DNA from 3 places in the Pseudomonas sp. MPR-R2A5 genome. Region 3 is predicted to be linked to each of the others. Evidence: riboswitches for the same ligand, from Rfam matches in the RefSeq annotation. Region 3 holds a riboswitch; each other region holds the start of a gene.
What was found. Region 3 has a riboswitch for cobalamin ahead of cobW (cobalamin biosynthesis protein CobW). Riboswitches for the same ligand answer to the same signal wherever they lie in the genome.
Positions count from the first base shown of each region.

Region 1: it holds a riboswitch for cobalamin, as region 3 does, so the genes downstream of both, cobO (cob(I)yrinic acid a,c-diamide adenosyltransferase) here and cobW (cobalamin biosynthesis protein CobW) in region 3, are expected to answer to the same signal.
Region 2: it holds a riboswitch for cobalamin, as region 3 does, so the genes downstream of both, AC1Q6I_RS31680 (ABC transporter substrate-binding protein) here and cobW (cobalamin biosynthesis protein CobW) in region 3, are expected to answer to the same signal.

Region 1 covers NZ_JBXAFK010000003.1:207,184-211,678, reverse strand. The annotation lists gene cbiB (adenosylcobinamide-phosphate synthase CbiB) at 1-391, opposite strand, end outside; gene bluB (5,6-dimethylbenzimidazole synthase) at 388-1,038, opposite strand; gene AC1Q6I_RS03685 (cobyrinic acid a,c-diamide synthase CobB) at 1,031-2,353, opposite strand; gene cobO (cob(I)yrinic acid a,c-diamide adenosyltransferase) at 2,350-2,961, opposite strand; cobalamin riboswitch at 3,041-3,289, opposite strand; gene AC1Q6I_RS03675 (PQQ-dependent sugar dehydrogenase) at 3,389-4,495, shown strand, end outside.
Region 2 covers NZ_JBXAFK010000067.1:19,420-23,914, reverse strand. The annotation lists gene AC1Q6I_RS31685 (DNA/RNA non-specific endonuclease) at 96-1,025, shown strand; cobalamin riboswitch at 1,108-1,302, shown strand; gene AC1Q6I_RS31680 (ABC transporter substrate-binding protein) at 1,417-2,427, shown strand; gene AC1Q6I_RS31675 (FecCD family ABC transporter permease) at 2,424-3,428, shown strand; gene AC1Q6I_RS31670 (ABC transporter ATP-binding protein) at 3,425-4,189, shown strand; gene AC1Q6I_RS31665 (alpha/beta hydrolase fold domain-containing protein) at 4,423-4,495, opposite strand, start outside.
Region 3 covers NZ_JBXAFK010000017.1:40,877-45,371, forward strand. The annotation lists gene cobM (precorrin-4 C(11)-methyltransferase) at 1-305, opposite strand, end outside; gene AC1Q6I_RS14175 (cobalamin biosynthesis protein) at 376-768, opposite strand; gene AC1Q6I_RS14180 (CbtA family protein) at 765-1,469, opposite strand; gene AC1Q6I_RS14185 (CbtB domain-containing protein) at 1,481-1,669, opposite strand; cobalamin riboswitch at 1,766-1,970, opposite strand; cobalamin riboswitch at 2,012-2,211, shown strand; gene cobW (cobalamin biosynthesis protein CobW) at 2,304-3,365, shown strand; gene cobN (cobaltochelatase subunit CobN) at 3,369-4,495, shown strand, end outside.

The sequences.
Region 1 (4,495 bases), on a different contig from region 3:
CAGTACGGTCCAGTTCGCTGGTCTGGCGGCTGACCAGGTAGCTCACGCGCTTGCGGGCCTCATCCAGGTCATCGCTGCGCAGGGCCTGGGCCACCGGAATCACATGCTCGCCAAGGCTGCGCATGCCGAGGGCGCAGTACAGTGCGAGCACCTCCAACACCCAACCGATATAGGGTGCCCACGACAACGCAGTGGCCAACAGCGTCAACGGCACCACCGCAATCACCCACGCGGTCACACCGTGGCTGCGCCAGCCACGGCCACCGCTATTGAAACGTTGCTCGATGCGTCCGGCGAAATTGCCAAACGCCACCAGCGGATGCCAGCGCCTGGGTTCACCCAGCAGCGCATCCAGCGCCACCGCGGCGACACACAGCAAGGCCACACTCATTGACTTGCTCCCCACACATTCTCATACAACATGTCACTCAGCGGACGCGGTTCGGTCCAGCCTTCGAGCTGCAGCATCGGGGCCGGGTAGAAGGCGTCGACCGGCCCCAGGCACAGCACCGCCAGGGGTTTCGCGCCAGGCGGCAAACCCAGCAGGTCGGCCAGGGCCCGGGGTTCGAACAGCGAGACCCAGCCCATGCCCAAGCCCTCGACGCGCGCGGCCAGCCACAGATTCTGAATCGCGCAGGCCAGGGAGGCCATGTCCATTTCCGGCAAGGTACGTCGCCCGAAGATATGCCGCTCGCGATCGTCCATCAGCGCCGCCACCAGCACTTCGGCGCAGTCATGGATGCCTTCGACCTTGAGCTTCATGAATTCATCGGAGCGCTCGCCCAAGGCTTCGGCGGTGCGTATACGTTCTTCCTCCACCAGTTGCTGGATCTGCCCTCGTAGCTGGCGGTCGCTGATGCGGATAAAGCGCCAGGGCTGCATCAGGCCGACGCTGGGCGCCTGGTGCGCGGCCTGGAGCAGGCGATGCAGCAAGTGCGGGGCCACCGTGCCGCCGGTGAAATGGCGCATGTCGCGGCGTTCGGCGATGGCGCGGTAAACGGCGTCGCGCTCGGCCGGGGGGAAAGCGTTGTCACTCATGGGACTGGGCTGACTCAAGGTCGGGCGCAAACAGCGCAGCAACCGCACGGGGATTGGAGGGGAAGTAGAAGTGCACGTAGGAAGCGGTCATCCGCCCTTGCCGATACACCGCCTCGGCACCCCGCCCGCCGTTGGGGCTCAAGCCACGGGCGATCGGTTGCCAGTCGGTGCTGGTCAGGGAATGGTGGTAGGTGTGCCCGCGCAATACGCCTTCCGGCAACTCGACGCTTTGCAGGGCAAGGGCCGCCAGTTTCTTCTGCATCACCGCATCCCCCTGCAACAGGCCGACCAGCTCGGCACGGGTGCCGTCGACATCGGTGAGCGAGTCCAGCAGGTAGAGCATGCCGCCACACTCGGCAAGCAAGGGTTTACCGGCAGCATGATGGGCACGGATGGCATCGAGCATCGAGGTGTTTTCCGCCAGCGCCTGGTGATGCAGCTCCGGGTACCCGCCTGGCAGATAGAGGCTGTCGGCCTCGGGCACTTGGCGATCATGAATCGGTGAGAAAAAGCGCAACTCGGCCCCCATCGCCCGCAATAGATCCAGGCTGGCGCCATAGGTGAAGGCAAAGGCTTCGTCACGGGCCACGGCGATGCGCACACCGGCGAGCAGCGGTTCGGCTTCGATCACTTCAGGCGCGGCGAAGGTCACCGGCGGCGGCAAGGCAACTTCACAACTGTTGCCCAGGGCCTGGGCAGCGGCGTCCAGGCGTACGTCGAGGTCATTCAGTTCGCTGGCTTGCACCAGGCCAAGATGGCGGCTGGGCAACTCAATCCCGGTTTCACGGGACAACGCGCCGTACCAGCGCAGGCCTTCGGTGAGGCTCCCTTCGAGCAGTTGCGCATGGCGCAAGGTGCCGACACGGTTGGCCAACACACCGGCAAACGGCAAGTCCGGCTGATAACGCGCCAGGCCCAGGGCCAGGGCACCGAAGGTCTGGGCCATGGCGGTGCCGTCGATCACCGCCAGCACCGGCACACCGAAGTGCCGCGCCAGGTCGGCGCTGGACGGCGTACCGTCAAACAGGCCCATGACGCCTTCGATCAGGATCAGGTCGGCCTCCCCTGCCGCTTCCCACAGCAAGCGACGACTTTCCTGCTCGCCAACCATCCACATATCCAACTGATACACCGGCGCACCGCTGGCGCGTTCGTGGATCATCGGGTCGAGGAAGTCCGGGCCGCATTTGAACACGCGTACTTTGCGCCCCAGGTTGCGGTGCAAACGGGCCAGCGCAGCGGTGACCGTGGTTTTGCCCTGGCCGGACGCCGGTGCGGCGATCAGTACGGCCGGACAATGACGGGGCTGATTCAAAGTTCGACGCCCTTCTGTGCCTTGATACCGGCCTGGAACGCGTGCTTGAGCATGCCCATTTCGGTGACGGTGTCACCCATCTCGATCAACTCCGGCTTGGCGCCACGGCCGGTAACCACCACGTGCTGCATCGGCGGACGGGCTTGCAGGTCGCTCAGTACCTGGTCCAGGTCGAGGTAGCCATGCTTGAGGGCGATGTTCAGCTCATCCAGCACCACTAGGCCGATGCTCGGGTCTTGCAGCAGTTCGCGAGACACGGCCCAGGCGGCCTCGGCGGCGGCGATGTCGCGCTGGCGGTCCTGGGTTTCCCAGGTGAAGCCTTCGCCCATGACGTGAAAGCGCACTTGTTCGGGGAAACGCCGGAAGAACAATTCTTCGCCGGTGCTGTTACGGCCTTTGATGAACTGCACCACGCCGCACTGCATGCCGTGGCCCATGGCGCGCGCGAGCATGCCGAACGCAGAGCTGCTTTTGCCTTTGCCGTTGCCGGTCAGCACCAGCAGCAAACCGCATTCGTTCGGGGAATTGGCAATGCGCTCGTCAATCACGGCTTTTTTGCGCAGCATGCGCGCCAGGTGGCGTTCGTCGCGGTCGGGGGAATCGGTCATGGCAGCTCTCCGTTGGGGCTGGACAAAAACGGCGGGCAGGAAAAAACAAAAACAGACAGCCAAGCATCGCCCACCGTGATGCTGTTGGATGATCCAGGCCGGTCTCCGGACTCATGAGTGGCTCGCTTTATAGAAAGCAGGCCGACGCTGCGCCTTCCCATATCGCAGCGCGATACAGTGGCCAATAGCACCGTCTTGACTCATTTACCGTTGCGGGGGCAGCGCCGGAATTGCGGCAACACTGTGTACAAGTGCGCTCACTCACCGGCTTCCCTGTTTCACTCAGTCGACCCTTGGGTCACAGAGCACCTGAAACAAGTCGCGAAGGTTAGTGGGTTGGGGGGGGAGCGTCAATTAAAGCTGGCCTTGCACTTGAACCATCGTGCCGCAGCACTCCTCTACCCTTACAGGCATTCAGGAGAAAACCATGCATAAAACAAGACTCGCCCTACTGATCATGGTCGCAGGCACCCTCGCTGCCTGCGGAGAAAGCTCGACCTTGAAGGTATCGGATGGCACCGGCCCTTCGCCCCAACTGCCAGAGCCCAACAAGACCCTGATCCCCACCGTGAATATCGCCCCAGCCATTGGCTGGCCTGATGGCATGAAGCCAACCGCCGCCGCGGGCACCCAAGTGACAGCGTTCGCCGAAGGCCTGGATCACCCTCGCTGGCTGTATGTGCTACCCAATGGCGATGTGTTGGTGGCCGAAACCAATGCGCCGCCCAAGCCGGATGACGCCAAGGGCATTCGCGGCTGGGTAATGGAAAAGGTCATGGGCCGTGCCGGTGCCGGCGTGCCCAGCCCGAACCGCATCACCTTGCTGCGCGATGCCGATCACGATGGCGTCGCCGAGACCCGCACGGTCTTCCTGGAAAATCTCAACTCGCCGTTCGGCATGACCCTGGTGGGCAACGACCTCTACGTGGCCGACTCAGACAAGCTGCTGCGCTTTCCCTATCAACCGGGCGAAACCGCAATCACGCAGGCCGGCACCACGGTGGTCGACCTGCCGGGCGGCAGCATCAACCACCACTGGACGAAAAACGTGGTAGCCAGCAAGGACGGCAGCAAGTTGTATGTGAGCGTCGGTTCCAACAGCAACGTCGGCGAGAACGGCCTGGAAGCGGAACAAGGTCGGGCGGCGATCTGGGAAGTCGATCGCGCCAGTGGCCAGCACCGGATTTTCGCTTCGGGCCTGCGCAACCCCAACGGCATGGCCTGGGAACCGCAGAGCGGCAAGCTGTGGACCGCGGTCAACGAGCGCGATGAGATCGGCAGCGACCTGGTGCCGGACTACATCACCTCGGTCAAGGATGGCGCGTTTTATGGCTGGCCATTCAGCTACTACGGGCAACATGTGGATGTGCGTGTCACACCACAGGACCCGGCCCTGGTCGCCAAGGCGATCGCGCCAGACTACGCCGTCGGCCCGCATACCGCTTCGCTGGGGCTGACCTTCGCCGAAGGCAGCAAATTACCTGCACCGTTCGTCAACGGCGCCTTTATCGGCCAGCACGGGTCATGGAACCGC
Region 2 (4,495 bases), on a different contig from region 3:
CACCGGTTCAGGATAGCCCTGCTGCGGGCACCTGGCCCTAATTGTCATGAACCTGTGTTGCAGTCGTGTTTACCCAAGACTGCGAGGAACTCGCGATGCCAGCACGCAAAGCCAAAATTGACCTGACCCACCGCCCCCGGCTCGTCGATCTACGCCCGTTGATCCCGGCCACCCCCAGCCTGATGGAAGCCAGGGCGGCGACGCCCCGTGTGACGCCCGCCAAGGATCTGCAGGACCGGCGTGGCTACGCACCCGACTTTCTCAGCGGCTTCGCCGTGCCGTGGCCCACGGTGGATGAGGCATTGGCAACTGACGTCCAGCCGCTGCGCCTGGACTACACGCATTTCTCGGTGACCCTGTCACGTTCCCGACGGATGGCGCTCTATGTGGGCGTGAATATCGACGGCGGACAGGCGGTGGATATCGTTCGCAGCAACGACACCTGGGCCTACGACGGCCGCCTGCCCATCAGCGCGCAGATCGGCGACGAGCTCTACACCAACAACGGCCTGGATCGCGGCCACCTGGTGCGACGACAGGATCCCAACTGGGGCGACGAGGCCAACACCGCCAACCTCGACACGTTCCATTTCACCAATTGCTCGCCGCAGATGAGCGGGTTCAACCAGAAGACCTGGCTGGAGCTCGAAGACTACATTCTCGACAACACACAACGCTGGAAGGCCCGGGCCACGGTGTTTACCGGCCCGGTGTTGGCCGATGACGACCGTGTCTACCGCGGCGTGAAAATCCCCAAGGCATTCTGGAAAGTGGTGGCCTACCTCGGCGACGACGGCAAGCCCTCTGCCAGCGCCTACATGATCGACCAGAGCCGTGAACTCGGTCAGCTTGATCTGGTATTTGGCCAACTGCGGACCTACCGGCGCAGTGTGATCCAGATCGAGCAATTGACCGGCATCCGTTTCGCCAACCTGGCCGACTACGACGGTTTCAGCAATGAAGAGCGCGCCACGGGGACGCGAATTGAAGCACTGATCCGCGGCCCTGAAGATATACGCCTCTGACCGGTTACCGCGGCTTTATGTGGGCGCGAGCCTATACGCGCCTACAGAAAGCCGCCATTCGGTTCCCCCTCCCCAGCCCAATCGACTACCATACCGCGCCGGTTCCCAAACGGGACTAATAGGGAATCCGAAGCGCGGTACCCCCGCGTCAATCGGAACTGCCCCCGCAACTGTAGATGCCGAGCCTGCTCCTCAACGCCACTGGATACCCTCCGGGAAGGCTGGAGCCGGGTGAAGACGCATCAGTCAGGAGACCTGCCGGCCCAGTAAAACCACTAACCGGCGGGGTGTCCGGGAAGGACATCCTTGGCTGCCTCCACCGCAGCGTCCGAGGGCGTATTTCCGAACCGTACCTCCCCAGTTCCACGTACGGCTCCCAGGAGATTGCCCCATGCTGCCACGCGTTACCGCCTTGCTCACCGGCCTGGGCTTCTGTGCCCTGGCCCAGGCGACGCCCACCCACTACCCGCTGACGCTGGAGAACTGCGGCAGCACCCTGACCTTTCAGCAAGCGCCCGCCCGCAGCGTAACCATTGGCCAGGCGGCGACCGAAATGCTCTACGCCCTGGGTGTGGGCAACACAGTGGTCGGCACGGCGTTGTGGTTCAACAACGTGTTGCCGCAGTTCAAGGCACAGAACGACACCATCGAGCGCCTGGCCAACAATGAGCCAAGCTTCGAAGCGGTCATTGCCAAGCGCCCGCAACTGGTGGCCGCCGAGTTGGAATGGGTGGTTGGCCCACAAGGCGTGGTCGGCACCCGCGAGCAGTTTCATGAATTGAAGATCCCCACCTACCTGCTGCCCTCCGACTGCGAAGGCAAGAACAACCTGGTGGGCGCCGACGGCACACGCCTGGAGCCGTTCCGCATCGACACCATTTATAAAAGCATCAGCCAACTGGCCGAGATTTTCGACGTGCCGGACCGCGGCCAGCAACTGAACGAGGCGCTCAAGGCGCGCCTGGCCAAGTCCGTCGCCACCGCCCGCAACAAGGGCCTCAAGCAGGCCAGTGCGCTGGTGTGGTTCTCCAGCGCCGAAATGGCCAGCGATCCCTATGTGGCCGGCCACAAGGGTGTCCCCGAATTCATGCTGCAAACCCTCGGCTTGCACAACGTGGTGCAGTCCGATGAAGAGTGGCCCGCCGTCGGCTGGGAAACCCTCGCCAAAGCCAACCCCACCTTCCTGGTGATCGCGCGCATGGACCGCCGCCGCTACCCGGCCGACAACTACGAACAGAAACTGGCCTTCCTGCGCAGCGACCCGGTGACACGCAACATGGACGCGGTGAAACACAACCGCATCATCATCCTTGACGCCATGGCCCTACAGGCCAGCGTGCGTACTTTCGATGGGCTCGACCAACTGGCGAGCGCCATCGACAGCTACGACCTGCCCAAATGAGCAGAACGCTTCTCGCCCTGGCGCTGCTGTTGATCGCCATACTGGCCGGCGTAGCCATCGGCGAAACCGCCATCGAGCCGCAGGTAGTGCTCCAGGTGTTGGCCAATAAACTGTGGGCCGCTGGCTACGCGCTGGACCCTATCGACGAAGGCGTGGTGTGGAACTATCGCCTCACTCGCACGCTGGTCGCCGCCGCCTGCGGTGCGGGGCTGGCCACATGCGGGGTGATTCTGCAGTCGTTGTTGCGCAACCCCTTGGCCGATCCCTACCTGCTTGGCATCAGCGCCGGTGCCTCGACCGGCGCGGTGCTGGTGGTGCTGATGGGGGTCGGCGGTGGCTTGATCTCGCTGTCCGCCGGCGCCTTTGCCGGGGCGATGGCGGCGTTTGCGCTGGTGATTTTGCTCGCCCGGGCCAGCGGGTCGTCGAGCGGCACCGGCCAGATCATCCTGGCAGGCATCGCCGGTTCGCAGCTGTTCAACGCGCTGACCGCGTTCCTGATCACCAAGTCCGCCAGCTCCGAACAGGCGCGCGGCATCCTGTTCTGGTTGCTGGGTAATCTCAGCGGCGTGCGTTGGTCGTCGGTGTGGCTGGCGGTACCGGTGGCCGTCGCGGGGTTGGCGGTGTGCCTGTGGCACCGCCGCGCACTGGATGCATTCACCTTCGGCAGCGACTCGGCGGCGTCCCTCGGCATCCCGGTGCGCCGCGTGCAATTTGTGCTGGTGGGCTGCGCGGCGTTGGTCACCGCGGTGATGGTGTCGATTGTCGGCTCCATTGGTTTTGTCGGCCTGGTCATCCCTCACGCCGCACGCCTGTTGCTCGGTACCGGGCACTCACGCCTGCTGCCGGCCAGCGCCTTGGGAGGCGCGTTGTTTTTGATTACAGCCGATGTGCTGTCACGCACCTTGATCAAGGGCCAGGTCATTCCGGTGGGCGTGGTCACCGCACTCGTCGGCGCGCCGGTATTTGCGCTGATCCTGATCGGCCGGAGGAATGCGCGATGACGGTGCTGAGCTGCACGGCCCTGGGCTTCAAGGTGCGAGAGGCCCAGTTGCTGCGCGATATTCACCTGCAAGTCCAGTCGGGGGAAACCTTGGGTATCGTCGGGCCGAACGGCTCCGGCAAATCGACCCTGCTCAAACTGCTCGCCGGCTTGCGCGCACCGGCCAGCGGCGAGGTGCACCTGGGCGGTGAGCGTTTGGGCGAACTGTCCCGCCGCGCCATCGCACAACGCCTGGCAGTGGTGGAACAACAGGCCGACACCGACGATGCCATCCGCGTATTCGACGCCGTGGCACTGGGGCGCACACCGTGGTTGTCGGCGCTGAGCCCGTGGTCCAGCGAAGACGATCGCATCGTGCGCCAGGCCCTGCACGACGTCGACGCCACCCACCTGAGCCAACGCGCCTGGCGCAGCCTCTCCGGCGGTGAGCGCCAACGCGTGCACATCGCCCGCGCCCTGGCGCAACGGCCACAGATCCTGTTGCTGGATGAGCCGACCAATCACCTGGACATCCAGCATCAACTGACGATCTTGAAAGGCGTGCAGGCGTTACCCGTCACCACCTTGATCGCCCTGCACGACCTCAACCAGGCACTGACCTGTGACCGCCTGGCCGTGCTGGATCATGGGCGATTGGTGGCACTGGGCAAACCGCTGGAGGTGCTGACGCCGCAACGCTTGCAGGAAACCTTCGGCGTGCAGGCGCATTACCTGACAGACCCGTTCGACGGCGCGCAGATACTGCGGTTGCGCTCGAACTGAGATTTAACAACGCGGCCCAACAGGGTCATCGGGGGCGAGCCCTAATGCCAGTCAGTCAAGGAGAAAAACGGTAACTCTGGAGAGCGGGCTAATTGTGGAAAGCGGGCTTGTTGTGGCGAGCCCGCTTCGTTTTCCTCCTTGACTGACTGGCATTAGGGCAAGGCCCGTCATACGAAAGCCCATGATGGGTACCTCTTGAAGCAAGGACCCATCAGGCAAGAACCGCGGCAGGTTTACGGTGCTACAGCGATCCGGCGCGCGACCCACGCCCGGCTATAGGCCAGTACGTTCTCGGCGATCGCCAAC
Region 3 (4,495 bases):
GGGATGCCCAGCTCGCGCAGATGACGAATCTGCTCGCCGATCGCCCCATACAGGCTCGGATCGCCGGAATGCACCCGCGCCACATCCTGGCCGTTGGCGTGGGCGGTCTTGATCAGCTCGATGATCTGCGCCAGGTGCAGTTCGGCGCTGTTGACCACCAGTTGCGCTTGATGCCCCTCCAGCACGGCCGCCGGTACCAGCGAACCGGCATAGATGATCACCGGGCAACTGCGGATCAGCCGTTGGCCTTTGACAGTGATCAATTCCGGGTCGCCGGGGCCGGCACCGATGAAGTAGACGGTCATGGAGGATTCCTGTCGAAAAACGGGCGAGCATGAAGATTGCTCATGATCGGAAGACGCAATTATCGATTTTTCAGCCGGCGCAGGCCAATGCAAAGGTGGCCTGGGCGGTTTTCTTGCGGGTGATCAGCAAGCGGGCAGGGCCTGGGGAGAGCTGTTCGGCCAGGGCCAGGGCGGCGCTTTCGGCGATGCCGTAACAGCCGGTGTGGGCAAAGGCGACCGCTGATTTATGGCTCAGACGGCCTTCATACGCGGCCAACTGTTCGGCGCTGAAGCACTGCAATGGCAGGTTCAACCTATGCGCCAGGGCCAGTAACCCCGGCTCGTCCTGTTTGCGGTCGAGACTCGCCAGTGCGGTGATGTGCTGGCGCTCGATACCCGCTTCGGCGAGGGCCGTGTCAAACAGCGCCAGCAGGGCGTGCAATTCGCAGCCCCGCTGGCAACCGAGGCCGACCGCGAGTTTCATGCCGAGTATTGATCGTCGCGGTTGCGGCGAAACAACCAGGCGCTGATCAGGCCGAGGGCCAGCCAGAAGGCGACGTTGGTCAACTGCGAGGCGATCTTGAATTGTGCTTCCAGTGCCTCTGGCGCCAGCATCGAATGCACTTGCGGCTGCGGGGCGCCGATTACGTGAGGCACCACGAGGATCGCCACGCCCAGCCCTTTAAGCAGCCAGTTGCCACCGAACACCAACAGCGCAATACCGGCCGCAGTGGAGGCGGCCGTGCCGATCCACCAGATCTGGCGTTGCGCCAGGTCGGCGGCGGCCGTGCCCGGCAGCTCGGGCGGCAGGCCCAGGGTCGGCGCCAACACAAAGGTCGCGTAGCCGGCCAGGCCCCACAGCAAGCCTTGGGCCGTGCGGGTCGGTGCGCGCAGGGTATAGAGGCCGGCCAGCATCAGGGCGAAGCCGACGGCGACCACCAGGTTGCCGCCGGTGGTCGACAGCACACGCTGCCAGCCGTCTTCCGGCTCCCAGGCTTCGGCGTCGTGGGTGTGCGCAGCGGCGCCAGCGGCATGCTCGTGCACGACTTCAGTCGCGGCCGGGGCCTTTTCGAAGGTTTCCGCCTGCAGAATCAGCGGAGCGACCCAGAAGCTTTGCAGCAGGGTCAGCAGCAGGGCGGCCAGCAAGCCGGTGAACCCTGCGGTTTGCGCAATACGTTTGATCATGTCGGCAGGTCTCAGTGGCACGGGAACGCGGCGCTGTGGCGAGTATCGTGGGCTGCGTTGTGCACCGCCTCGATATGCGAGAACCCGGCGAAATACACCAGGCACGCGCCCAGGATCGAGGCGCCGATGGCGGCGGTCAGGCGTTGGCTGAGGGTGGCGGTACTGCTGGCGGTGTGCGAAGTGCTGCTGATGATCGACATGGCGCGTCCCTATCGTGTTCAGGGTGAAACGAGCGCATGCAAACCCCGCGAGCCGGGCACGCAGGGTTTTAACAGCGCCCGCCCACCGCGGGTTTGTTATCTGATGTTATTCGGGCCGGTCTCCGGGCTTGCGAGGGACACTGGGTCTATAAAGCGTCGCCTTCCCATGCCGTACAGGCACAGTGGATCTGACGCTTCACTCGCTTACCGTTGCGGGGGCAGCACCGGACTGGTCATAAGGCTATGACTCACCGGTTTCCCGTTTCACCCTGTGAAGGGCACCCGAAACAAGGCGTGTAGGAAAGCATGCAGAGCGACGGTAGTCAAATTGACCGAGCCCCTGTAGCCTTGCACCTTCGAGGTTCTTCGGCCCAGGCCGAAGCTAAGAAGGGAACGCGGTTCAAGCCGCGGCTGCCCCCGCAACTGTGAAGGGTTTATCTGACTGCCACGCCACTGCCATTGCGGCGGGAAGGCGCAGCCAGCGCCGGTCGCAAGACCCGCAAGCCCCAAGCCAGGAGACCTGCCTCGCAACCGATTTTCCAATTCAACCGGGCGGGGTGATCCGGTGACGAAATCTGCTGCTGCGCGCCACGCAGGGCCTATCGTCCCGTATGCCCGCCCCCAAGGGCATCCGATGAAAACACTGGCCAAACTTCCCGTCACTATCGTTACCGGCTTTCTCGGCTCGGGCAAAACCACCTTGCTGCGCCACATGCTCGATAACGCCCAGGGCCGTCGCATTGCGGTGATCGTCAACGAATTCGGCGAGTTGGGCATTGACGGTGAGATCCTCAAGCAATGCTCGATCGGTTGCACCGAGGAAGAAGCCAACGGCCGCGTGTATGAACTGGCGAACGGCTGCCTGTGCTGCACCGTCCAGGAAGAGTTCTTTCCGGTGATGCGCGAACTGGTGGCCCGTCGCGGCGACCTCGACCATATCCTCATCGAAACCTCGGGCCTGGCCTTGCCCAAGCCCCTGGTGCAAGCCTTCCAATGGCCGGAAATCCGCAGCGCCTGCACCGTCGACGCGGTGATCACCGTGGTCGACAGCCCGGCGGTGGCCGCCGGCACCTTCGCCGCCTTCCCGGACCAGGTCGATGCCCAGCGCAAGCTTGATCCGAACCTGGACCACGAATCCCCGTTGCATGAACTGTTCGCCGACCAGTTGGCCAGCGCCGACCTGGTGATCCTCAACAAGTGCGACATGATCAGCCCCGAGGACCTGGCCCGCGTGCGCCTGGAAGTGGCCGAAGAGCTGCCACCCGCGGTGAAGATCGTCGAAGCCAGCAGCGGTCGCCTGCCCCTGGACGTGCTGATTGGCCTGGGCGCCGGCTCCGAAGAGCATATCGACGGCCGCCACAGCCATCACGATCATCACCACGACGGTGAAGACGACCACGACCACGACGCGTTCGACTCCATCTCCATCGACCTGCCCCAGGCCGATGAGGCACTGTTGCTCGACGCGCTGACCCAGTTGGTGGTGCAGCACGGCATCCTGCGTGTCAAAGGCTTCGCGGCGATTCCGAACAAGCCGATGCGCCTGCTGATCCAGGGCGTGGGCACGCGTTTCGACAAGCACTTCGACCGCGCCTGGGGGGCCGACGAGGCGCGTATCACGCGCCTGGTGCTGATCGGCCAGGCGCTGGACGCGGCCGGCCTCGAAGCGCAATTGCGCGCAGCGCTCAACGTTTAACCCATGCACCTGCTCAGGACTCAACCCGGCGGCTTCGTCGCGGACGACAATATCGCCGACCTGGGGCAAACCCCCGCCGAGCTGGTGATTCTGTGCAGCGGCGATTCCAGCCTGGCGCTGCTGGCCGAAGCCGCCCAGCAGTTGCCCGAGGACTACCCGAGCCTGCGCCTGGCCAACCCCATGCAGGTGCAGAACCACGCCTCGGTCGATCTGTATGTCGATGAAGTGCTGCGCCATGCCAAGGTCATCCTGATTTCGCTGCATGGTGGCATCGGGTATTGGCGCTACGGTATCGAGCGCCTGGTGGCGCTGGCCGAGCGCGGCGTCACGTTGATCCTGGTGCCCGGTGATGATCGCCCGGACCCGGAACTCAGTGGCCTCAGCACCGTGGCCGCTGAGGCACGCGACCGCTTGTGGCAGTACCTGCGCCAGGGTGGCCTGGGCAATGCCCTGGATTTTTATCGCTGCCTGGCCAGCGCTTATCTGCAGCGTGACTACGCCTGGGCCGAGCCACACACTCTGCCGCGCACTGCGATTTATCACCCGCATCAAGCCAATGCCCGCCTCAATGACTGGCAAATGGAGTGGCACCCGGAGTTTCCGGTGGCGGCGGTGCTGTTCTATCGCTCTCATTTGCAGGCGGCCAATACCGGCTTTATCGATGTGTTCTGCCAGCGTTTGCAGGCAGCGGGCCTTAACCCGTTGCCGGTGGCGGTGGCCAGTTTGAAAGAGCCCGGCTGCCTGGCGGTGGTCGAGGATTGGCTGGATGAAGTCAATGCGGCGGTGATTCTGAACACCACCGGCTTTGCCCAATCCAGCCCCGAAGCCCCCCATCTACGCCCGTTTCGCCGCAATATCCCGGTGATCCAGGCGATCTGCGCCCAGGACAACCAACCCGGCTGGCAAGCCAGCGAACAAGGCCTCGGCCCGCGCGACCTGGCGATGCACATTGCCTTGCCGGAGCTGGACGGGCGGATTATCAGCCGGCCGATCAGCTTCAAGGACCTGGCCTGGCGCAGTGAGCGCAGCCAGTCGGACGTGGTGTGCTACCGCGCCGCGCCGGAGCGTATGGACTTTGTTGCCGAACTGGCGCGGCGCTGGGTCGAACTGGCGCGGGTGCCGAATGGGGA